3 regions of the Streptomyces sp. NPDC021093 genome follow, and region 3 is predicted to be linked to each of the others. Evidence: riboswitches for the same ligand, from Rfam matches in the RefSeq annotation. Region 3 holds a riboswitch; each other region holds the start of a gene.

Region 1 (7,725 bases), on a different contig from region 3:
CACGCTTCCGGCGGACCTGAAGAACGAGCGCGGCAAGTACGTCCTGTGGCTCGACGACATCACGGACCACCTCGGCGCCGGAGGCCTCACGCACAGCCTGCTGGGACGCCTCACCGCCCTCGGTGTCGTGGTCCTCGCCACCATGGACCCCGACGCCCATTACGCCCGCCGCACCGAACGCGTCCTGGCGGCCGCACACACCGTGGAACTCGAACGCGAGTGGAGCGACCGGGAGTTCGCCCGCCTCCTGCCGTTCGTCCAGGACGGCTGCGTGGCCGAGATCTACGAGCACGGCGACCGTGCCCACGTCGCCGCCCACTTCGCCTTCGGCCACCTGCTGCGCGACGAGTGGCACCGCCCCGGCACCCGCACCGCCCACCCGCGCGGACACCTGCTGGTGCGGGCCGCCGTCGAGCTGGCGGGATGCGGGGTGAGAACACCGGTGCCGGAGAGCCTGTTGAGGCGGCTGTGCGAGGGGTACGCCGCAGAGGCCGACGGCGTGGCGAAGGAGTCGTACGAGGAAGCCTTCGCCTGGGCGACCGCGGAGCACTTCGGCATCCCGGGTTTCAGCCTGCTCGCCCCGGCCAGGGGGCCGGGGTTCTGGCGGGCGCACGGGGCGCTGGTGGCGGGGGAGTGGCCGGTCACCGACGAGGTGCGGGAAAGAATCCTGCGCGAGACGCAGGACGAGGAGGACATCGACAGCGACGACCTGGAGCGGTCCTACTGCGACGTACTGCGCCCGCGGGCGGAATCCGGAGACCTGGCCGCCATGGTCCGGCTCGGCCGGTTGGCTCCCAAATTCACCGAGGCCCTCACCTGGTACCGCCGTGCCGCCGACGCCGGAAGCGTGGCCGCGGCAGCCGAACTGGGGCAACTGCTCAGCGAGTTGGACGGCAGCGAGGCCGAAGCGGTCAAATACCTGGAGGCCGCCGCCAGGGGCGGACACCACCCCTCCGCCGCCGTCCTCGGCCGTTTCCTCCTCGACCGGGCCAGACACTGGCTGGGTGTCGCGGGTGCCCCCGAGGCGACGGCGCTCCGGAGTCTGCTGGACCCGCCGGAGGCGACCGTCGGCGCAGGGACGGACGGCCCGCCCGCCGAGCCGGCCCCGTTCCGTATCGACTACTCGCCCCCGGTCGACTACTCGCCCCAGGCCTGGTACCTGCCCGGCGGTTCTCTCTCCGAGCCTCCGTCGAGACCCCGCGAAAACACCCCCGGGTCCGCCCCGGGTTAACGTCAAAGCGTGACCAATCCCCCCGCCGCCGAATCTCCCGCCCCCACCCTCTTCACCTGGGAGTTCGCCACCGACCCGTACCCCGCCTACGCCTGGCTGCGCGAGCACGCGCCCGTGCACCGCACCAAGCTGCCCAGCGGCGTCGAGGCCTGGCTGGTGACGCGGTACGTGGATGCCCGGCAGGCCCTCGCCGACCAGCGGCTCAGCAAGAATCCGGCGAACCACACCGGCTCCGCGCACGCCAAGGGCAAGACCGGCATCCCCGGCGAGCGCAGTGCCGACCTGATGACGCATCTGCTGAACATCGACCCGCCGGACCACACCCGGCTGCGACGGCTCGTCTCCAAGGCATTCACCCCGCGCACGGTCGCCGAGTTCGCCCCCCGCGTGCAGGAGCTGACCGACCGGCTCATCGACGCGTTCGAGCCCAACGGGTCCGCCGACCTCATCCACGAGTTCGCCTTCCCGCTCCCCATCTACGCGATCTGCGACCTGCTGGGCGTACCCCGCGAGGACCAGGACGACTTCCGCGACTGGGCGGGGATGATGATCCGGCACGGGGGCGGGCCGCGCGGGGGAGTGGCGCGCTCGGTGAAGAAGATCCGGGCGTACCTCGTCGAGCTGATCCACCGCAAGCGCGAGGACCTCGGCGACGACCTCATCTCCAACCTCATCCGGGCCAGCGACCACGGAGAGCACCTGACGGAGAACGAGGCCGCCGCCATGGCCTTCATCATCCTGTTTGCCGGTTTTGAGACGACCATCAACCTGATCGGCAACGGGACGTACGCGCTGCTCCGCAACCCGGAGCAGCGCGAGCGCCTCCAAGCCGCCCTCGCCGAGGGCGACACCGGACTCCTCGCCACCGGCGTCGAGGAACTCCTGCGCTACGACGGCCCGGTGGAGCTCGCCACCTGGCGGTACGCGACCGAGGACCTGAGCATCGGCGGCGAGGAGATCTCCGCGGGCGACCCCGTGCTCGTCGTGCTTGCCGCCGCCGACCGGGACCCCGAAAGGTTCCAGGATCCGGACACCTTGGATCTCAGCCGTCGGGACAACCAGCACCTCGGCTACGGCCACGGCATCCACTACTGCCTCGGCGCCCCGCTCGCCAGGCTCGAAGCGCAGACGGCCCTCGCGACCCTGCTGACCCGTCTCCCTGACCTGCAACTCGCGGAAGATCCTGCCGATTTGCGGTGGCGTGGCGGCCTCATCATGCGCGGACTGCGCACCCTCCCGGTCGAGTTCGGGGAACCCGTAAGGGCACCCGAAGCTGACGGCGCGTCAGCAATGTGACCTTCGCGTGATCTCCACTGCATCGACTTGTGACGGGTGTTCGACTGCGGCTACGTTCACGGACGACCCAGCAGTTACGGCCAGAAGCCGGGTCACCGTCAGCTGAAAGGCAACCGCATGCGCTCCGGGAACGGTAAACACCGCCGCCCGCGTCAGGCACCCGCTCTCATCGTCGCGGCCGGGGTGACCGGATCCGCACTCGCGATTCCGCTCCTGGGCGCGACCAGCGCCAGCGCGGTCGAGTCGAACACCTGGGACCGCGTCGCCGAGTGCGAGAGCGGCGGCATGTGGAGTGCCGACCTCGGCAACGGCTACTACGGCGGGCTCCAGTTCTCGCAGGAGAAGTGGGACCAGTACGGCGGCGGTGCGTACGCCCCGCGGCCCGACCTCGCCAGCCGCTCGCAGCAGATCAAGGTCGCCGAGAAGGTGTTCGCCGCCGAGGGCCCGCAGGGCTGGCCGAGCTGCGCCGGCGTCTCCGGGCTCGCCCCGGGCGGCGGTGCTGATTCCGGTTCCGGTTCCGCGTCCGGCGGGGTCGACGCCGCCGATCCCGGCACGGACACCGGTGCACCGCCCAAGCCCCCGGCGGGCTCCGTGAAGCCGGACACCCCCGGCGAGAGCGCCCACCAGGACACCCCGGGCACGGGTGCGGACGCGGGCACGGGTGCGGGTAAGGACGCGGGTACGGATCCGGGTGCGAAGGCGCCGACCACCCCGGCCACCCCCGTCACTCCGACCACCCCCGCCATCCCGGGCAGCGGCCATCCCGCCGAGCCGACCCCCGGCTCCAGCATCGAGCCCAGCACCGGCCCGACCACCCCGGGCACCGAACTGCCCTTCCCCGGCGGCACGACGCCCGGTACGCAGGCCCCCGGCACGCAGACCCCGGGCACGCAGACCCCGGGCATCGAGTCCCCGGACGCGTCGGTCACGCCCGGCACGCCCGCCACTCCCGGTACGCCCGCCACCCCGGGCGCCACCGACCCCGCGGACGGAGGCCAGGGCAAGCACCGCGGCGAGCCCGCGCCGGAGAACTCCCTTCCCGTACCGGACAATTCGTCCACCCCGGACGGGACCGACGGACGCGATGAGGGCCGCCACGCCTCCCGTGACGGCGACAAGGGTGCGGACGGCGCACCCGGTCCCGGCGACTACACCGTGCGCCCCGGCGACAACCTCTGGCACATCGCCGACGAGGCGCACGTGCCCGGCGGCTGGCCCGCGCTCTACGAGGCGAACCGCAAGGCCCTGGGCGACGATCCGGACCTCATCAAGCCTGGCCAGAGCCTCGAATTGAGCGAAAAGTAGGCCCAGAACACAGGTAGTTCGGGACCTTATGTCCGGTTCTGCGCAAGTGAGACATGAGTCTCTCTGCCCCAACTGGCGTGTCCCTGCTGGAAGGTCCCGCCGTGCCCCCTCTGACCTGCGTAAACAACCGTGCAGGGAGGGCAAGTAGGGGCTGAATGTCCCCGATGGGCCTCTTTGAACATCGGGGACTCCTGTGATTACGGTCGTCCTCGCTCGCCACCGGTGGGCACCGGAGCCCGCACGCCGAATCCTGCCGGCGGGCCTCGGCAGCAGTCGTCGCGAAAGCGCCGTAGGCAGGAGCGGGGGACCCAAGGTAAGTGCCGGGCCCGGACGTTGAGAGACGGACGAGGAACGGCTTGGGGTGAAGCCGCCGAGACGGAACGCGGGAGAGATCCGCGGTCCCGACCGGAGGCCGGGCGAACTCACAGCCCGAACCCGACAGCTCACCTCGAAGGCGTCGGTGAGGGGATATCCATGTCGCTGTTCACTGGCAAGGGCAAGCACCGCCGTCCGTCCAAGGCCACCCGTGTCGCCACCCTCGCGGGTGTCACCGGTGTCGCGGTCGCCGCTCCGCTGATGGGGGCCTCCTCGGCCTCCGCCGCCTCCGTCGACACCTGGGACGCCGTCGCCCAGTGCGAGTCCGGCGGCAACTGGTCCATCAACACGGGCAACGGCTACTACGGCGGCCTGCAGTTCACGAACTCCTCGTGGGCGGCCGCCGGCGGCACCAAGTACGCGCCGCGCGCCGACCAGGCCACCAAGGGCCAGCAGATAGCCGTCGCCGAGCAGCTCCTCAAGATCCAGGGCCCCGGCGCCTGGGCCTGCGCGGGCGCCGGCAACCTCAGCAACGACGGTGTCGACCCGGGCGTCAGCACCGGCTCGGGCACGCAGAAGTCCGCCCCGAAGAAGCAGCACCGCTCCGAGGCCCCGACCGCCTCCCGCTCCGAGGCCCGCCAGGCCCCGAAGTCCGCGGCCCCGAAGTCCGAGGCCCCCAAGACGGCAGCCAAGCCGTCCGCCCCGATCCAGAAGGGTGACGGCGAGTACGAGGTCAAGTCCGGCGACACCCTCGCGAAGATCGCCGAGGCGAAGCACGTCAAGGGCGGCTGGCAGCACATCCTCGACCTGAATGAGGGAGTCGTCGTCGACGCCGACCTCATCTACCCGGGTCAGCAGCTCCACCTGAGCTGACCCCCGCGGAGACCCCGGCGGCCCACCCCCGCCCGGTCCCCGCGCAGTGGAGCGGACGGCCCACCCCCGTCCGCTCCGCACACCTGGACCCCGGCCGGGCGCGACTTCCCCCTGTACGCGCCCGGGCCGGGGCCCTTCTGCGTCCACGTCCCCTCGTATGGGCAGAGCCCGTACGCACGCTGGGTGAACAGGTCCGTAACACACGGCGACGGCCTTCAGGTCCTTCGTCCTGTATTACAGGCATTCGGGCATCTTTTCGTCCCAGCGGGCGGTCCATCGGCTGGCTGATGCCTGCGATCCGGTTAGGCTCATGTCGCAAGGCCGAAAGCGACCCTGCGCCGCGCCCCGTCAGCGGGCGCACCCCTCAGCGTCACATCCCATAAGGAGATGCTCGTGCCGTCCATCGACGTCGTCGTAGCCCGGGAAATCCTGGACTCCCGAGGCAACCCCACGGTCGAGGTCGAGGTCGGCCTCGACGACGGCAGCACCGGCCGTGCTGCTGTTCCGTCCGGCGCCTCCACCGGTGCCTTCGAAGCCATCGAGCTTCGCGACGGTGACCCGAACCGCTACCTCGGCAAGGGTGTCGAGAAGGCCGTTCTCGCCGTCATCGAGCAGATCGGCCCGGAGCTCGTCGGCTACGACGCGACCGAGCAGCGCCTGATCGACCAGGCGATGTTCGACCTCGACGCCACCGAGAACAAGGGCTCCCTCGGCGCCAACGCCATCCTGGGCGTCTCCCTCGCCGTCGCGCACGCCGCCTCCGAGGCCAGCGACCTGCCGCTGTTCCGCTACCTCGGCGGTCCGAACGCGCACCTGCTGCCCGTCCCGATGATGAACATCCTCAACGGTGGGTCGCACGCCGACTCCAACGTCGACATCCAGGAGTTCATGATCGCCCCGATCGGCGCGGAGTCCTTCTCCGAGGCCCTTCGCTGGGGCGCCGAGGTCTACCACACCCTCAAGAAGGTGCTGAAGACCAAGGGCCTGTCCACCGGCCTCGGCGACGAGGGCGGCTTCGCCCCGAACCTGGAGTCCAACCGCGCCGCCCTCGACCTCATCGTCGAGGCCATCACGCAGGCCGGTTACATCCCCGGCGAGCAGATCGCGCTCGCGCTCGACGTCGCCGCCTCCGAGTTCTACAAGGACGGCAAGTACGAGTTCGAGGGCAAGTCCCGCTCGGCCGCCGAGATGACCGAGTACTACGAGGAGCTCGTCTCCGCGTACCCGATGGTCTCCATCGAGGACCCGCTGTACGAGGACGACTGGGCCGGCTGGAAGACCCTCACCGACCGTCTGGGCTCCAAGGTCCAGATCGTCGGCGACGACCTCTTCGTCACCAACCCGGAGCGTCTGGCCCGCGGCATCGAGGAGGGCTCCGCGAACGCCCTGCTCGTCAAGGTTAACCAGATCGGCTCGCTCACCGAGACGCTGGACGCCGTCGAGCTGGCCCAGCGCAACGGCTTCAAGTGCATGATGTCGCACCGTTCCGGCGAGACCGAGGACGTCACCATCGCCGACCTCGCCGTCGCGGTGAACTGCGGCCAGATCAAGACCGGCGCCCCGGCCCGCTCGGACCGCGTCGCCAAGTACAACCAGCTGCTGCGCATCGAGGAGATCCTCGACGACGCCGCGGTGTACGCGGGCCGCTCCGCGTTCCCCCGTTTCAAGGGCTGATTCCTCGCTGAAGGTTTAAGCCTCCGTACGTCCCCGTACCCGGTCCCGTACCGTGTGCGGGGACGTCGGTGCGTAACGGGGAGGGACAACGGATGGCCGCGAAGGGCAACCGCGACCGGTTCTCCACCACGACCAGGCTGCGACTGCTCGGCGAGCAGACCGCCGCCCGCGTCTACCGCTCCCAGACCCGCCGCCAGGCCCGCCGCTCCCGGCTCACGGGCCGGGCGGCGCTGCTCGTCCTGGTGGTCTGCACGCTGGTGGTGGCTCTCGCGTACCCGATACGGAGCTACTTCTCGCAGCGCACCGAGATCGCCGACCAGGAGCAGGCCAGGGACGAGGCGGACCGGCGCGTCGAGGAGCTCCGCGACGCCAAGGCCCGGCTGCAGGACGACGCGTACATCGTGCGGCTGTCCCGCGAGCACCTGCACTACGTGTTGCCCGGCGAGACGGGCTTCACCATGTACGACCCGGACGCGTCCGGCGCCTCCGAGCGGCCGGGCGAGGGCGGCGCGGCCGACCAGCCCTGGTACTCGAACGTCTGGGGCGGCGTCGACGAGGCCGACCGCCGGGAACCGTAGAACCACTCTCCGTACGAAAACAGACCGACAGAAGGCACGCATGGACACCCCGCCCCCGACCACGCCGCGCACCGAGCCCACCGACAAGGACATCGAGGCGTTCAAGCTCCAGCTCGGCCGTCCGCCGCGCGGGCTGCGCGCGATCGCGCACCGCTGCCCCTGCGGCAACCCGGACGTGGTCGAGACGGCTCCGCGGCTGGAGGACGGCACGCCGTTCCCCACGCTCTACTACATGACCTGCCCGCGGGCCACGGGCGCCATCGGCACTCTGGAGGGCTCCGGCCTGATGAAGGAGATGCAGGCGCGGCTGTCCACCGACCAGGAGCTGGCGGACACCTACCTGGCCGCGCACGAGGACTACCTCAAGCGGCGCGACGAGATCGAGGAGCTGGTGGGCTTCCCCAGCGCCGGCGGGATGCCCGACCGGGTGAAGTGCCTGCACGTGCTGGTGGG
Region 2 (7,725 bases), on a different contig from region 3:
GCTGAGCGGTACGCCCCAGTGCTCCAGGTGCGCGCCGACGCCGAGCGGGACCGCGAAGACGGTACCGGTGCCGGTCAGGGCGCGGATGGTGGGCATGTCGAGGTGGTCGTAGTGGTCGTGCGAGATGACGACGACGTCGACCTCGCCGAGCGAGCGCAGCGGTACGGGCACGGGGTGCAGCCGCTTGGGGCCCGCGAAGTTGAACGGGGAGCAGCGCTCGCCCCAGACCGGGTCGAAGAGCACCCGCCGCCCGTCGATCTCGGCGAGGACGGTGGAGTGGCCCATCCAGGTCAGGCGGAGCCCGGAGGCGGGCGGCTCGGCGATGTCGGCGAGCGTGGTCGCGTACACCGGGACGGTCCCCGCCGGGGCGCGCCGGACGCGCTCCTCCTTGCGGAAGTACGTCTTCATGAGGTCGGCCATGGATGCGGACGAGGGCCGGGCGGCCCGGGTGCCCTCGGGATTCTGGAAGACGCCGTCGGCGAAGTTCGGCGAACGGCGGATGCGCTCCCAGCGCTCCCCTGCCGGGTCGGCTCCGAACGCCGCGGTCCTCAGCCCGCGCAGCTTCGCGCGCAATGGCATCTGCGGGGAATCCGCGCTGGTCACGGCACCTCCAAGGGGGTCGGCTTCAGTCCATTATGTGCACCGTGTTCGACGGCCGGGGAACGGGGCCGTTACGGGGCGTCGCACGGCACGGGGCGACTCCCTCCTCACCAGAACGGTCGCGGGCCCGGTGGTATGCCCGGACCGTTCCGTCGTGACGCGCCGTGACGTGTGTGGCGTACGGGGCGCGTATGGCGTACGGGCCGTGGGGCGGGGTCAGTCCAGTTCGTAGACCGCGGTGACCGTCACCTGGTCCTGGATCTGGCCGGGGGCGACCGGCACGGCCTCGTCGGCGGCCGCTCCCGGGGGCATCTCCACCGGGGTCGGCCGGCCGGCGTCGGACTCCACGATCGAGACCAGCCTGCCGAGCTCGCGACCGCTGAGCTTCGCGAACTGGGCGGCCTTGCGCCGGGCGTCCTGGAAGGCCGCCGCGCGCGCCTTGTTGCGCAGCGCGGTGGAGTCCTCGACGTCGAAGGTCACGCCGTTGATGCGGCCCGCTTCGCCTGCCGCGTCCATGGCGGCCTGGATGACGGCGCCGGTGCGGGACAGGTCGCGCACCTTGACGGAGAAGCCCTGCGCCGCCTGGTAGCCGGTCAGTTTGGCGACGCCGTTCTCGTAGCTGTGGACGGCGTTGAGGGTGAGGTTCTCGGTGCGTACGTCGCGGTCCGCGACGCCCTGACGCTTGACCGCGGCGAGCAGTGCCTTGGCCGCGGCCGACTGGCCGGCGAGGGCCGCCTTCGCGGTGGGCGCCGTCACCTCGACGCCGACGTTGACGACGGCCATGTCGGGAGCCGCGGTGGCCGCACCCGATCCGGTGACGGACACCGTGGAGGGCGCCGGGCTCACGACGCCCGCCGCGACCGGGGCCGGGCTCTGCGCGGCGGCGGGCAGCGCGCCCGCCACCAGCAGCCCGCCGGCGAGGGCGGTGGCGACGAGGGCGCGCGTGGTGACGGACGCCCGGGTCGTGGGGGTCGTGGGGGACGGTGCTGCGGTGGGGGATGCGGACATGCGGCAGGGTTCCTTCCGGAGGCCGGGCGCCCGGAGCGGCCCGGCTGGACAGTGCGGGGACATCCCAGCACCGCCCGGGCCCCGGCAGGCCACGCCACTCTGGAGCGCTCCGAAATTCACCTCCCGCCACCCGCGCGCACTCGCATGCGGTCCGCACCCCCGTTCGACCCGGCCGCCGCCCGCCATACTGAGGCGCGTCGGCGTGAATCGGGGCACGGGAAGGGGTACGCGGTGTCGCAGCGGACGCAACAGGGGCAGCAGCAGGACGGTCCGGACGGGGAGAGCACTGCCGGGCAGCACGCGTACGACGTCCTGGTGCTCGGCGGCAGCGGGGTCGACACGGTGGTGCGGGTGGACGCGCTGCCGGTGCCCCTCGCGGACTCGGTCGGGGTCTCCCCCATCAGCGAGTGGCCGGGGCACACGGGCGGCAACGTGGCGCTGGGCTGCCAGGCGCTGGGGCTCGGCGTGAAGTTCCTGGACGTCATCGGCGACGACTGGATCGGCGGCCAGGTCCGGGAGCGGCTGGCCAAGGGCGGCGTGGACTTCGAGCCGCTGATCTCGCCAGCGGGCACCCGTCGCGCCGTCAATCTGGTGGATGCGACGGGCCGTCGGATGTCGTTCTACGACGCCCGTGACCCCGATGACCTGCGGATGCCGGCCGACTTCTGTCTGCCGCACGTGCGTCGTGCCCGGCATGTGCACGTCTCCATCATGGGCTTCGCCCGCCATCTCCTGGACGACCTCGTGGCGACCGGCGTCCCGTTCTCCACCGACCTGCACGACTGGGACGGGGCCGACGAGCACCACCGTGCCTTCGCGCTCCGCGCCGACCTGGTGTTCCTCAGCGCGGCGGGTGCGGGCGAGCGGATCGGCGACCTGATGCGGGAGATCCTGCGCGAGGGCCGGGCCGGGGCGGTCATCGCGACGGCGGGCGCGGGCGGCTCGTACCTGCTGACCCGCGACGGCGGCAGCACTCCGCGTCCGGTCCCGGCGACCGTCCCGCCCGCTCCGGTGGTGGACTCCAACGGTGCGGGCGACGCGTATGTCTCCGGGTTCCTGTACGGGCGCCTGGCAGGCCGGAGCCTGGAGGAGTGCGCCCGGCTCGGCGCGCTGGCCGGGGCGTACGCCTGCACCGTCCCCGGCAACACGTCCCTGATCGGCCCGGACGCGCTGCTCGCCGAACCCGCGGGGCCGCAGGCCTGACCCTCCGTGCTCGCCGAACCCGCGCGGCCGCAGGCCTGACCCTCCGTCAGGGAAGCGCCCCGGGCCCCCGCGGCCCGGCCTTCCCCCCCCGGAGGGCCGGGCCCGACTCTCCGTCAGAGAGGCAGCAGGTCGGGCCGCTTGGCCTCGACGTGGTCCCCGGAGCTCTCGCCGCGCAGCCGTCGGCCGATCCACGGCACCAGGTGCTCGCGGGCCCAGTCGATGTTGTCGCGGCGCGCTTCGAGCCTGCCGCGCGGCGCCATCGGCGGCCACGGCTGGTCGGGGTCGGCCGGGATGTCCAGGCCGAGCACCTGACCGGCCCGCAGCGCGACCCGGGTGTGCCCCTCGGGCGAGAGGTGCAGCCGGTCGGAGTCCCAGGCCCGCCGGTCCTGCACGGACTTCAGCGACCACAGGTCGAGGACCGGGCAGTCGTAGCGGTCGGCGATGGACCGTACGTGCGCCGAGTACGTGGCGACCTTGCCGCGCAGATGGCGCAGTACGGGGACGCCCCGGGTGTCGAAGCCCGTGGTGATCATGACCGTGCCGACCGCCGACGTGAGGTCGGCGACGGCCTTCTCGAAGCGCTCGGCGACGTCGTCGGGGTCGGTGCCGGGCCGGATGATGTCGTTGCCGCCCGCACAGAAGCTGACCAGGTCGGGGGCGAGCTCCTTGGCCCGCGGGACCTGCTCGGCCACGATCTGGTCGAGGAGCTTGCCGCGTACGGCGAGGTTCGCGTATCGGAAGGTGTGCTCGGGTACCCGGTCGTCCAGGAGGACGGCAAGCCGGTCGGCCCACCCGGTGAACGCACCGTCGGGGCCAGGGTCTCCGACCCCTTCGGTGAAGCTGTCCCCGATCGCCGCGTACGACCCGATGGTGCCTGTGCTGAATGATCTCGAATCGTCTGCCACGTCGACACATCCTTCACTTCCGCAAGTGACTTACGCCACCGTAGGGAGGGGTTGACGGAGGGTGAGATATACCACCGGTCAAGATTCATTCAACCCGGAATACGCAGGTGATGCCGCGAGAACGGGGCTCGCCCCCGCACCGGGACCGGTGCGGGGGCGAGAAAAACCGTGTGCCGGAAGGGCCGAAGCCCGCCGTCGGCGTGCGGTCAGACCGGGACGCCGTTGCTGCGGAGGTAGCCCAGCGGGTCGATGTCCGAGCCGTATCCCGGGCCGGTGCGGATCTCGAAGTGCAGGTGCGGTCCCGTGGAGTTTCCGGTGGAGCCGGAGTAGCCGATCTGCTGGCCGCCGGAGACGCTCTGGCCGGAGCGGACGTTCAGCGCGGACAGGTGGGCGTACTGCGAGTAGCGGCCGTCGTTGTGCTTGATGACGATCTCGTTGCCGTACGCGCCGCCCCAGCCGGCGGAGACGACGGTGCCCGCACCGACGGCCTTGACCGGCGTGCCGGAGGAGGCCCGGAAGTCGACACCGGTGTGGTAGCCGCTGGACCAGCTGCCGCCGGAGGCGCGGTACGGGGTGGAGACGCCGGACGGGACGGGCGCGGAGAAGCCGGAACCGGAGCTCTGCTGCCGCTCGACCCGCTTCTGGGTGCGCTGCTCCGCACGCTTCTCGGTGCGCTGCTCCGTGCGCTGCTCGACGCGCTGTTCCGTACGCTCGGTGCGCTCCGTGCGGTCGGCCTGCTTCTGCGGGGCGGGCGCCGTGGCCTTCGCCCCACCGGCGCTGCCCGAGCCCGCGGGCGCCTTGCCGCCGAGGGTGAGCTTCAGACCGGGGAAGATCATCGAAGGGTCGTCGCCGACGACCGACTTGTTGTCCGTGTACAGCTTCTGCCAGCCGCCGCGCACGTTCTCCTCCGCGGCGATCTTCGACAGGTTGTCGCCGGTCACCACGGAGTACGTACGGGTGTCGGTCTTCTTGGAGTCGGCCTGCGGCGCGGCGGCCGGGCGCTCCGCCGTCCGCTGCTGGGGCACCTGCTGCAGCGGCGCCTTCTGCGGCAGCGCGACGGGAGCCGCAGCCTTGTCGGCGGCGTGCGCCCCCGTGGCCCCGATCAGCGGGAGCGCCAGTGCCGCACCGCCCGTACCGGCGGCGACGAAGCCGCGGGTGAGCGACGAACTGGACTTGGGGCGGCGGTGCTTACCCTTTGCAGGCATGACGGATTCCTCTCCGGCGCCTGCGAGGTGAGCTGTCGGGTTCGGGCTGGAGATGCCCGGCCGCGCTCCCTGAAGAGCACGACTTCACCCCTAGCCGTACCGGAGGATGGAGCGCTTCCGGTGCCGGCGTACTACCTGGGTCCCCCGCTCCTGCCACACGAAGAAGTCATGGGTGCGGATTCCGGGCGGTGGCAGGATTCGGCGGTCCACCCGGATTGACGGTGAACCTAGGCGAGTGCGGACCTCCCGAACAAGCCGTTCCCTTCTTCTCCTTCCCCTCAGCACTCCTTCTCCACGGTTCTCCCGCTGCGCCGCACCCGTCACTTCCGCCATCTCCCGCCCCTGACCTGGCCTTTGACGCCCCGGCAGTTCCCGGCAGCCCCGCCCTATGATTCTGCTCACTCGCCCCCGCCCCGGGGCCAGGTGGGTGCCTTAGGCACCTATTTTGACCCGTCATGTCGTATCGTCGGTCCGTGCCCGGCCGGTGCGCTTCGCCCCGGCGAACGACCGCGTGAGGAGCACTCGTGACGCAGCAGGCATCGCCGTCGGCCGAGCCCGACCTGGCAGGTGTACGGAACTTCCGGGACGTCGGCGGGCTGCCGACGGTGGACGGCCGGTCGACGCGGTACGGACGGCTCTTCCGCAGCGGTCACCTGGCGCACGCCACCGAGGCGGACACGGTGTTCTTCGACTCGCTCGCGCTGCACACGATCTTCGACTTCCGCAATGCCGCGGACCAGAAGCTGGAGGGCCCGGACGTCGCGCTCACCGGCGTGCGGAACGTGAACATCCCGCTCAGCGACCCGGCGGACGGCACCGAGTTCTGGCGGATGGTGCGCGACGGCAACATCGACCAGCTGCGCGAGATCCTCGACGACGGCAAGGCAGCCGCCCGTATGACGGGCTCGTACCGGCGGATGATCGTGGAGCGAACGGCCGAGCACAGCCGGGTGCTGCACGCCCTCGCCGAGGACAGCGTGCCCGCACTGATGCACTGTGCGGCGGGCAAGGACCGGGCGGGCCTGGCCATCGCGGTGACGCTCCTGGCGGTGGGCGTCGAGCGCGAGGCGATCGTGGCGGACTACGTGAAGTCGAACGACCCGCACCGGCGCTACAAGGTGCGCCGCGGCAGCGACTCCCCCGAGGCGATGAACGCCGAGGTGATGGGCCTGCTCGCGCCGCTCTTCGACGCCCGCGCCAGCTACCTGGAGGCCGCCTTCACCGTCATCGCGGACACCTGGGGCGACACCGACACGTATCTGACGCAGGGCCTCAAGCTCACGCAGGGGACGCGCGAGGCACTGCGCGAGCGGCTCACCGAGTGACGCGCACCGCCGCGCAGCACCCGCTCAGCCCTCACCGCCGAGCGTGAACAGCAGGTAGATGAAGGCCGCGAAGGCGTGGCCCACGGCGACGTACAGGAAGACGCGCAGCACCAGCCCGCGCGGCGCCCTGTCCTCGACGAAGCCGAGCACGCCGGACTTCCCCGCGCCGTCGTTCCAGTCGGCCTTCTTACTGGTCCTGGAGTTCTCGTCGTGGGCCGCCTCCTGGGCGGCCCTGGCGATCGCGGCCATCGCAGCAGTCTGTGACTCGGTGAGATCCGGCATCTCATGACTCCTGGGGCAGGCAGAGCCCGGCGACGGTGCTCTGCATCAGTGTGTGGACGAAAAGCAGCTCGGCCCCGGCCGGCGTCACCGAGGTGATCCGGTGCGGGGTGAGCGAGTCGAAGTGGGCGCTGTCGCCCTCGTCCAGGAGGTGGACGGTCTCTCCGAGGACGAGCCGCAGCCGCCCTTCGAGGACGTACAGCCACTCCTCCCCCGGGTGCACGCGGACGAGATCGCCCTGGGCCGCGTGCGGGACGTGCACCCGCAGGGCCTGCATGGCCCGCCCGGAGCCGCCCGCCTGCCGGTACGTCCAGCCGTCGGCCTCGCGCGCGGACATGTCCCCGGCCCGCAGGACGGCGTCCCGGTCGCCGGTGGTCTCGCCGAGCAGTTCGGAGACGGTCGTACCGTAGATACGGGCGAGCGCGAGCAGCATCGGCAGCGAGGGCTGGCGCCGGCCGGTCTCCAGCCGGGAGAGGTGCGCGGGCGAGAGCGAGGCGCGGCGGGCCGCCGCCTCCAGGGTGAGACCGCTGCGGCGGCGGAGTTCGCGCAGGTGGGGGGCGACCGGAGGCATGTCACCCGGGCCCTCGCCCGAGCCTTCGACCGCCTCGTCGAGGCGTGGCGTCATGGATCCATTGAGCCAGAAGGATTGCCTCTGAGGCAAACTTCTTGCCTCAGAGGCAAAAACCTTCGGGCCGTACGGCTCACCGGTCCGCGAGCCGCCGGGTACCTCTCGCCGGCCCGCGGGCCGCCGGGCGCCTCACCGGTTGGCGACCGCCTGCTTCACCAGTGTCCTGCCGAAGTCCCACATCAGGCCACCGCCGCCGTGTGCGTCGTCCATCACCGCGGTGAACGCTTCGACGAAGCGGTCGACCTCCTTCTCCCCCACGGTCAGCGGCGGGATCAGCTTGATCACTTCGAGGTGGTCGCCGGAGACCTGCGTCAGGATCCGGTGCTTCTGGAGCAGCGGCACGACGACCATCTGCGCGAAGAGCCCCTTGCGGGCGGCCTGCAGCATGGCCCAGCGGCCGCGCAGCTTGAACGACTGCGGACGGCCGAACTCGATGCCGATCATGAGTCCGCGCCCGCGCACGTCGTGCAGCAGCTCGTACCGGTCGATCAGCGCGGCCAGCCGTGACTTCAGCAGCTCGCCGGTCCGCCGGGCGTTCGCGACGACCTCCTCGTCCTCCATCACCGTCAGCA
Region 3 (7,725 bases):
GGCCGACGGCGGCTACACCCCGCGGCCCGCCTTCCGGCCGCTGACCCGCTTCGAGGGCCAGGGACTGGACAAGGGGCACGTGGTCCACGACCTGATGTTCCGCCGCGCAGAACGCCCGTAGAAGCCCGTAGAACGCCCGTGGAACAGGCCGGTTGACGCACCGTTCATCCACAGCGACTGTCCGAACACGATCGCGAGTGTCAGTGGCAGTCGTTAGGGTCGTTGGATGTACGAGACGTACGCATCGCCCCCGCCCCCGGCGGCTCCGGCACCCGAGCCGGAGCCGGCCTCCGTCGCGCCCGCGGCGGACCACCCCCGGCGGCCGGGTGTCCTGCGCGGCGTCCGGCACCGTGCCTTCTGGCGCAGCAGGGCGGTCCGCGCCACCGCGCTGATCGTGCTGCTCGCCCTGTCGGGTCTTGTGCTGTTCGCACTCGTACGGGAGCAGACCGGCACCCGCGGCTTCCTGGTCGGGCTCGGGCTCGCCGTGTTCCCGGTGCCGCTGCTGCTTGCGGCGTTCCGGTGGCTCGACCGGGTCGAGCCGGGGCCCTGGCGGAATCTGGTCTTCGCGTTCACCTGGGGTTCCTGCGCGGCGGCGCTCGTCGCGATCACGGCGAACAGCTTTGCGGTGCAGTGGATCGCCGTGGCCACCGCGGACCCCGACAACGCGGACACGCTGGGGGCGACCTTCGTCGCGCCGTTCGTCGAGGAGTGCGCGAAGGCGGCGGCGATCCTGCTGGTCTTCGTGTTCCGCAGACGGCACTTCACGGGCATCGTGGACGGCGTCGTCTTTGCGGGCTTCACCGCGACCGGCTTCGCCTTCACCGAGAACATCCTCTACCTGGGCAATGCCTTCGGTGAGGACCAGGCGTTCGGCTTCTCCGGGCTCGGCTCGGTGACGGCGGGGACGTTCTTCGTGCGGGTGGTCATGTCCCCCTTCGCGCACCCCCTCTTCACCGTGCTGACCGGCATCGGCTTCGGCCTGGTGGCGCTCGCGCCGACCCGGCGGATGCGCACCCGCGCGTGGCCGCGCGTCCGGCGGGTCGCGCTGCCGCTGCTCGGCCTGCTCCTCGCGATGGGCATGCACTCCCTGTGGAACGGCTCGGCGTCCTTCGGACCGCTCGCCTTCTACGGGGTGTACGGGCTGTTCATGGTCCCCGCGTTCGCGTTCCTGACCTGGCTGGCGATCTGGACCAGGCAGCGCGAACTGCGTCTGCTGTCGGCCGAGTTGCCCGCGTACGCCGCAGCGGGCTGGCTGGACCCGGCCGAGCCGCTCGCCCTGTCCTCGATGCGGGCCCGCTCGCTGGCCCAGGGGTACGCGGCCAGGACGCACGGCCCCGGCGCGGCCAAGGCCGTCGCGGAGTACGAGAAGTCCGCGACGGCACTGGCCTTCCTGCGGTACCGGGCGCGGCGCGGGGCGGCGACCCCGGAGCTGGCCGCCGAGTTCACCGCCCGCGAGCGGGAGCTGCTGCACGAGCTCTGGCAGCGCAAGCGGATCGCGGGCCCGGCGCTGGTGTACGCGGCCCAGGTCACCGGCCGAATACGGCTGCTCCCGCCGCCGTACCACCCGGCCTACGCGGCCGCGTACAACCCGTACAAGAACTACTGACCCGGCCGGGCCTGCCGACAGCGCAGCCGTCGAACAGAACCAGTCGCCAGGCAGAGGCAGCCGTCAGGCAGAAGCAGCCGTCAGCTTCGCCAGCTCGGCGTCGCTGAGCGTCAGGTCCGCCACCGCGAGCAGCGCGGGCAGCTGCTCGACCGTACGGGCGCTGGCGATCGGCGCCACGACGGTCGGCCGGGCCGCCAGCCAGGCCAGGGCCACGGTCGCGATCTCGGCGCCGTGCGCTCCGGCCACCTCGTCGAGCGCGGCGAGGACCTTGAGCCCCCGCTCGGTCTCCAGGTGCTTGGCCGCACCCTCGGCGCGTGCGCTCTGCACCGCGCCGCCGTCCGCCCGGTACTTGCCGGTCAGGAAGCCGGACGCGAGCGCGTAGTACGGCACGGCCGCGAGACCGGCCTGCGACGCGACGTCCTGGAGCTCGCCCTCGTAGGTGTCGCGGGAGACGAGGTTGTAGTGCGGCTGGAGCGCGGTGTACTTCGCGAGGCCCTCGCGCTCGGCGAAGTCCAGCGACTCCCGCAGCCGGTCGGCGGAGATGTTGGAGGCGGCCACTGCCCGCACCTTGCCGTCCCGTACCAGCTGGTCGAGCGCGGTGACGAACTCCTCGACGGGCACGGACGGGTCGTCGTAGTGCGTGTAGTAGAGGTCGATGTAGTCCGTGCCGAGACGGCGCAGCGACTCCTCGGCTGCGGCCTTGATGGTGGTGGCGGAGAGTCCCTTGTACGAGGGGTGGGCGCCGACCTTGGTGGCGAGGACGACCTCGTCCCGGTTGGAGCGGGCGGCCAGCCATTCGCCGAGCACGCGCTCGGACTCGCCGCCCTCGTTGCCCGGGACCCAGGCGGAGTAGACGTCGGCGGTGTCGACGAAGTTGCCGCCGCCGGCGGTGTACGCGTCGAGGACGGCGAAGGACTGGTCGCGGTCGGCGGTCCAGCCGAAGACATTGCCGCCGAGGGCGAGCGGGAAGACATCGAGGCCGGAAGAGCCCAGCGGGCGCAGGTGGGAAGTCATGAGGACGTCAACCACCCGGCCCGCCGGACCTATTCCATGCACTGGCCATCAAATCCGGCCGGATCACACCGGACCGGACGGGGCCCGCGGATCAGACCGAAAGGCCCTTGTCCCGCAGCCAGGCCGCCGGGTCGATGCCGTCGCCGCCCGGGGTGTGCACTTCGAGGTGCAGGTGCGGTCCGGTGACGTTGCCGGTGGCGCCCACGTTGCCGATGGTCTGCCCGGTCGAGACGTCGGTGCCCGCCGAGACGTTCATCTGCGAGAGGTGGCAGTACCAGATCTCCGTGCCGTCGCTCAGCTCCAGCACGATGCGGTAGCCGTACGAGCCCGAGTAGCCCGCGGACTTTATGGTCCCGCCGTGCACGGCCTTGACCGGCGTGCCCGTCGGGGCGGCGAAGTCGAGACCGGTGTGGTGCCCGGAGGACCACATCGAGCCGGCCTGCCCGTAGGTGGAGGTGAGGGTGTACGAGGAGGTGGGCAGCGAGTAGCTGGCGGCCAGCTTGGCGAGCCGCTCGGCCTCCGCCTTCGCCTCGGCCTCCGCCTTGGCCTTCGCCTTGGCCCTGGCCTCTGCCTCGCGCTTCTCCTGCTCGACCTTCTCCGCCTTGGCGTCGGCCTCGTCGCGCTGCTTCTTGGCCTCGGCGGCTGCGTCCTTGACGGCCTGCTGGCGCGCGGCCTCCTGGACCGCCTCGTCGGCGACGGAGCGCTGCTGCTCGGCCTGGTGGAGGATCCGCGCCCGCAGGCTCTCGCCCGCACCGACCTGCTGCTGCCCGGCGGCGGCGGGAGCGGCGGAGGCGGCGGCCGGAACGGCGGCGACCACCACGCCCGTACCGGAGTCGGCGTCGGAGTGCGCACCGGAGTCGGAGCCCGACACCAACGCCCCCACGCCCGGCAGCGACTCGGCGTCCGGCAGGGATTCGGCGAGCGAGGCGAGGGAGTCGGAGAGCTGGTCCGGCAGCGATATCGAGACGGCCGGCTTCTCCTGGGCGGTGGCGATCCCACCGGCGCCGACGGCGGCGATGACGCCGACCCCCAGCACCGTGGAGCTACGGGCCAGGGAGCCGCGCTGCTTGGCGACACGGTGCTTGCCGCGCACCGGAACGAGGGACTCCTCGGTGGGGTTCCACTCCTCGGCCGACGCGGCGGGGCCGCCGAAGGGAATGCCGGAGGGGATGTGGGAGGGACCGTCGGAGGAACCGCCGGAGGTGTTTCCCGAGGGGCCTTCGAACTCAGCGAATCCCTCGAAGCCGCCCCGGTGCTGCTGCGGAATCTCGGGCGCGAGGGGCGCGAGGCCGACGAGCGTGTCGCCCTGACCGTTGGCCGGGCCGTGCGTCCAGCCGTCCGTCCGGCCGCCTGTCGGGCCCTCCGTGTCGTTCGGGACTCCGTAAGCCTGGTACGAGAAAGCGGGGGCCGGTGTTTCGGGGGCAGGCCTGTTGGACGCCACGGGGGCGCGCTCCTTTCCTTCCTTCTCGCCTACCGGGTTAGCTGACGGGTTCGGAGCAGGAAGGTCTCCTACGGGCCAGGTGCGGCCCGATTCACCCCAATTGGTGGTTCCCCGGTTTCCTCACGGAATTCGGCGCACGCGCACGGCGCCGTCTCTGACGACGGCTGGGACGACCGCACTGCGTTATCGAACGTTAATAGACACACAAGTGGAATTCCAAGCTGTTCCGGGTGATCGTTAACGCTGCGCAGGCACTCACGGCCAAGGCATACGGGCACATATGACCGCGAATCAGGACGACACAGCGGCCTCCCGAAACACATGCGTTCCGCCCCCGCAAACCCTCCACAACTGATAGATCGTCAATTGTTATGCGGAGGGCTCCCCTTCGAGCACACCCCGTGACCGACCGGCCGCACGCCGCCGCCCGCACCGCGCACCTTCCCCGCACCCACCGCGCTCACGGCCGTTTCACGATCTCCACGGTCCGGCGCCGCTCCGGCTGGCCCACCCCCGGCCGCCCCACCGCGAGCAGCGCCATGTCGTCGGTCTGCTTCCCGCCCGTATGCACCCGTACGTCACTGGTCAGCGCGTCCAGCACGGCGTCGGGCCCCGGATAGAGCGAGCGCCGCAGCCGTACCGCCGGGTCGTAGAAGACCCCGGCCGCGTCCCGCGCCTCGGAGAGCCCGTCCGTGTAGAACACCAGCGTCGAGCCCGCGGGGTACGCGAACTCCCGCGCCCGGTCCGGCCAGTCCCCCAGGTCCCCCATCCCCAGCGGCAGCGCGAACTCCTCCGGCTCCAGCACGTCCAGCTCGCCGTCCGCGTACAGCAGCAGCGGCTCGGGGTGCCCCCGGTTCACCAGTCGTACGACGCCCTCGCCGCGCGGGATCTCGGCGAGCACCGCCGTCGTGAAGCCCTCCAGCGCGTCAAGGCCGTCCCGCCGCCGGCCCTCGCGCGCCAGCGCCCGCTCCAGCCGCTGCGCGACGCCCTCCAGACAGCTCTCCGTCTCGGCGGCCTCCCGGAACGCACCCACCACCACCGCGACCGCCTCGACGGCCTCAAGCCCCTTGCCCCGTACGTCCCCCACGACGAGCCGCACCCCGTAGGGAGTGTCCTGCACGGCGAACAGGTCGCCCCCGATGAACGCGTCCGCCTCCGCCGCCTCGTACCGCGCGGCGATCTCAAGACCGCCGATCCGGTCCGGCGGGATCGGTACGACCGCCCGCTGCGCCGCGTCCGCGATGACCCGCACCGACGCGAGCTGCCTGCCGCTCTTCCGTACGACCCGGTTGATCAGGATCGCGAGCACGGCCACCGTCAGCACGGTCACCAGCTCGGTCACGCCCACCACGGACATCAGGACGTCGTCGGAGATCCGCAGCCCCACCACGGCCAGCACGGCGGCACACGCGGTCAGCCCGGTGTTGACCAGCGAGAAGAACGGCGCGGCGACCAGCGGAGCGGCCGCGAACAGCGGCGAGGCCGTGAAGTCGTCCGGCGTCAGCGCGTCGAAGAGGAGCCCGCCCGTGATCATCAGCGCGGGCAGCGCCCGCACGAACCGCCGCGTCTTCCTCCCGCCGCCGTCCCCCGCCCCTGCCCCGTTCCCGGCCCTCGTCCCGTTCCCGGCTCTTGTCCCTGTCCCGGTCCCGTCGCTTCCGCGTCCGTACCCCGCCACCGTCAGTTCTCCTGCCCAGGTCCGCACCGGGTGCGGACGGTACCGCTCCCCACCCAGGCTGGCCGGAGCCGCGCCGTACGGCGAATCGGCATCGGCCATGTGGGGGACGGTCCTGGCACGACTGCGTACATACGCGGACAAACGCCGGAGGCCCGGAACTCTTTCGAGTTCCGGGCCTCCGGACTGCACTACTTCTTCAGTAGCGGGGACAGGATTTGAACCTGCGACCTCTGGGTTATGAGCCCAGCGAGCTACCGAGCTGCTCCACCCCGCGTCGGTAAACACAACCCTACGCCATCCGGGCAGCCCCTTTGACCACTCGCGGCACCGACGCCGCCATTCCGCCTTTCCGCTGCCGCGTTATTCCCTGAACGCCCCCGCGTTCTCCCGCACCCACTGGCGGTACGTACGGGCCGGCCGGCCGAGCAGGGACTCGGTGGTGTCGTGAATGTCGGCGGGGCCGTGCGCCTCGGCGGCCGCCCAGAGGTCGAGCAGCGCGCCGACCAGCCGCGCGGGCATGAACCGGCCCATCTGCGCCTCGGCCTCGGCCCGGGTGACGTGGTCGATCACGATCTCCCGGCCGGTCTCCTCGGCGACGGTCGCGTACTGCTCGCGGAAGGAGAGCGACTCGGGGCCGGTGAGGACGACGGCGCGGCCGGTGAGGGAGTCACCGGTCAGGGCCTCGACGGCGAGGTCCGCGATGTCCTCGGGGTGGATGGGCGCGAGGTGCGCGTCCGGGTGGGCCAGGGCGATCGGGTGCCCGTTCCTGATGGCGTCCGCCGTGCCGAGGGTGTTGCTGGCGAAGGCGTCGGGGCGCAGCAAGGTGGCGGTGAGCCGGGAGGCGGTGAGCGCGGCCTCGACCAGGAAGCCGTGGCTCGCGATCGGGTGGGTCGCGGCGTCGGGGGCGAGGACCGCGGAGGACGAGAGCAGCACGACGTGCTCCACACCGGCCGCCTCGGCCGCCTTGAGCAGGTCGTCGATGCCCGCCGGGTTCGGATACAGGAACACCTGCCGGACGCCGTCCAGCGCGGCGGCGAAGGTCTCGGGCCGGTCGAGGACCAGCTCGACGGCCTCGACGCCGTCCGGGACGGTCAGCCCGGCGGGCTCGGCGCTGGCGGCGCGGACGGTGTGCCCGGCGGCGTGCAGCTGCCGGACGACCGACCGGCCGACCTTGCCGCGGGCGCCGGTGACGAGGAAGGACACGGGGACTCCATTCACACATGCATTGACTGATCAACAACACATGCATGCTCACACGCACGCAATTTCACGTCAACACATATATGCGAGCGGTCAGCCAGTGCACCGCGGGCACTACGATGCGGGCATGACGAAGCACGACCCGGAGGCCGGGGAGCCGAGAACGCCGGACGAACTGCTGGACGCCGCGGGCCCGGCACTCGGAAAGCTCCGGCGCTCCTCCCTCCTGGAGGTCGAGGAGCCGATCTCCCGGAAGGAACTGGCCAGGACCCTGGTGCTCAACGTCCTTCTGGAGACGGAGCAGAAGACGGCAGCGGCGGAGGACACCGGCCCCTTCGAGGTCACCGTCGGCGCCATCGGCGAGTTCCTGAGCGTGGACCCGTCCGTGGCCAGCCGCATGGTGTCCGACTGCATCTCGGCCGGCTACGTGGTCCGCGCGGCCTCCCAGCAGGACGGCCGCCGCACGGTCCTGCTCCTGAGCGACGAGGGCCGGGCGATGATGGCCCGCTTCCGCCGCCACCAGCGCCAGGCCTTCGAGTACGTCACCGCGGACTGGCCCGAGTCCGACCGGCTGCAGTTCGCCCGCCTCGTACTCCGGTACGTCGAGGCCCAGGACTCCCTGCGTCACCGGGCCCCGGCCCGGGACACCCCGCGCTGAACCGAGCGGTGCGGTCGGCCGTCCTGGTGGCCAGCCGTCCTAGTGGCCAGCTGTCCTGGCGGTCAGCCGTCCTGGTGGATCAGGTAGACGTACTTGCCGCCCGCACCCTTGTTCAGGTCGGTGTCGTAGCG

Evidence for each region. Region 3 has a riboswitch for cyclic di-AMP ahead of ACH4SP_RS12535 (M23 family metallopeptidase). Riboswitches for the same ligand answer to the same signal wherever they lie in the genome.
Region 1: another riboswitch for cyclic di-AMP. It lies ahead of ACH4SP_RS30870 (transglycosylase family protein); the one in region 3 lies ahead of ACH4SP_RS12535 (M23 family metallopeptidase).
Region 2: another riboswitch for cyclic di-AMP. It lies ahead of ACH4SP_RS34790 (peptidoglycan DD-metalloendopeptidase family protein); the one in region 3 lies ahead of ACH4SP_RS12535 (M23 family metallopeptidase).

The regions. Positions count from the first base shown of each region.
Region 1 covers NZ_JBIRQJ010000010.1:323,354-331,078, forward strand. Annotated here, with positions in the region: gene ACH4SP_RS30855 (hypothetical protein) at 1-1,231, shown strand, start outside; gene ACH4SP_RS30860 (cytochrome P450) at 1,241-2,527, shown strand; gene ACH4SP_RS30865 (transglycosylase family protein) at 2,645-3,832, shown strand; cyclic di-AMP (ydaO/yuaA leader) riboswitch at 4,108-4,304, shown strand; gene ACH4SP_RS30870 (transglycosylase family protein) at 4,307-5,020, shown strand; gene eno (phosphopyruvate hydratase) at 5,408-6,694, shown strand; gene ACH4SP_RS30880 (septum formation initiator family protein) at 6,787-7,272, shown strand; gene ACH4SP_RS30885 (DUF501 domain-containing protein) at 7,313-7,725, shown strand, end outside.
Region 2 covers NZ_JBIRQJ010000013.1:188,943-196,667, forward strand. Annotated here, with positions in the region: gene ACH4SP_RS34770 (MBL fold metallo-hydrolase) at 1-579, opposite strand, end outside; gene ACH4SP_RS34775 (SIMPL domain-containing protein) at 817-1,608, opposite strand; gene ACH4SP_RS34780 (carbohydrate kinase family protein) at 1,921-2,811, shown strand; gene ACH4SP_RS34785 (SGNH/GDSL hydrolase family protein) at 2,925-3,716, opposite strand; gene ACH4SP_RS34790 (peptidoglycan DD-metalloendopeptidase family protein) at 3,923-4,921, opposite strand; cyclic di-AMP (ydaO/yuaA leader) riboswitch at 4,926-5,135, opposite strand; gene ACH4SP_RS34795 (tyrosine-protein phosphatase) at 5,446-6,246, shown strand; gene ACH4SP_RS34800 (DUF6126 family protein) at 6,271-6,528, opposite strand; gene ACH4SP_RS34805 (helix-turn-helix domain-containing protein) at 6,530-7,150, opposite strand; gene ACH4SP_RS34810 (aspartate aminotransferase family protein) at 7,283-7,725, opposite strand, start outside.
Region 3 covers NZ_JBIRQJ010000004.1:15,920-23,644, forward strand. Annotated here, with positions in the region: gene trmB (tRNA (guanosine(46)-N7)-methyltransferase TrmB) at 1-121, shown strand, start outside; gene ACH4SP_RS12525 (PrsW family intramembrane metalloprotease) at 227-1,606, shown strand; gene ACH4SP_RS12530 (aldo/keto reductase) at 1,670-2,620, opposite strand; gene ACH4SP_RS12535 (M23 family metallopeptidase) at 2,712-3,791, opposite strand; cyclic di-AMP (ydaO/yuaA leader) riboswitch at 4,073-4,206, opposite strand; gene ACH4SP_RS12540 (PP2C family protein-serine/threonine phosphatase) at 4,522-5,835, opposite strand; tRNA gene ACH4SP_RS12545 (tRNA-Met) at 5,937-6,010, opposite strand; gene ACH4SP_RS12550 (NAD(P)H-binding protein) at 6,097-6,939, opposite strand; gene ACH4SP_RS12555 (MarR family winged helix-turn-helix transcriptional regulator) at 7,064-7,594, shown strand; gene ACH4SP_RS12560 (hypothetical protein) at 7,657-7,725, opposite strand, start outside.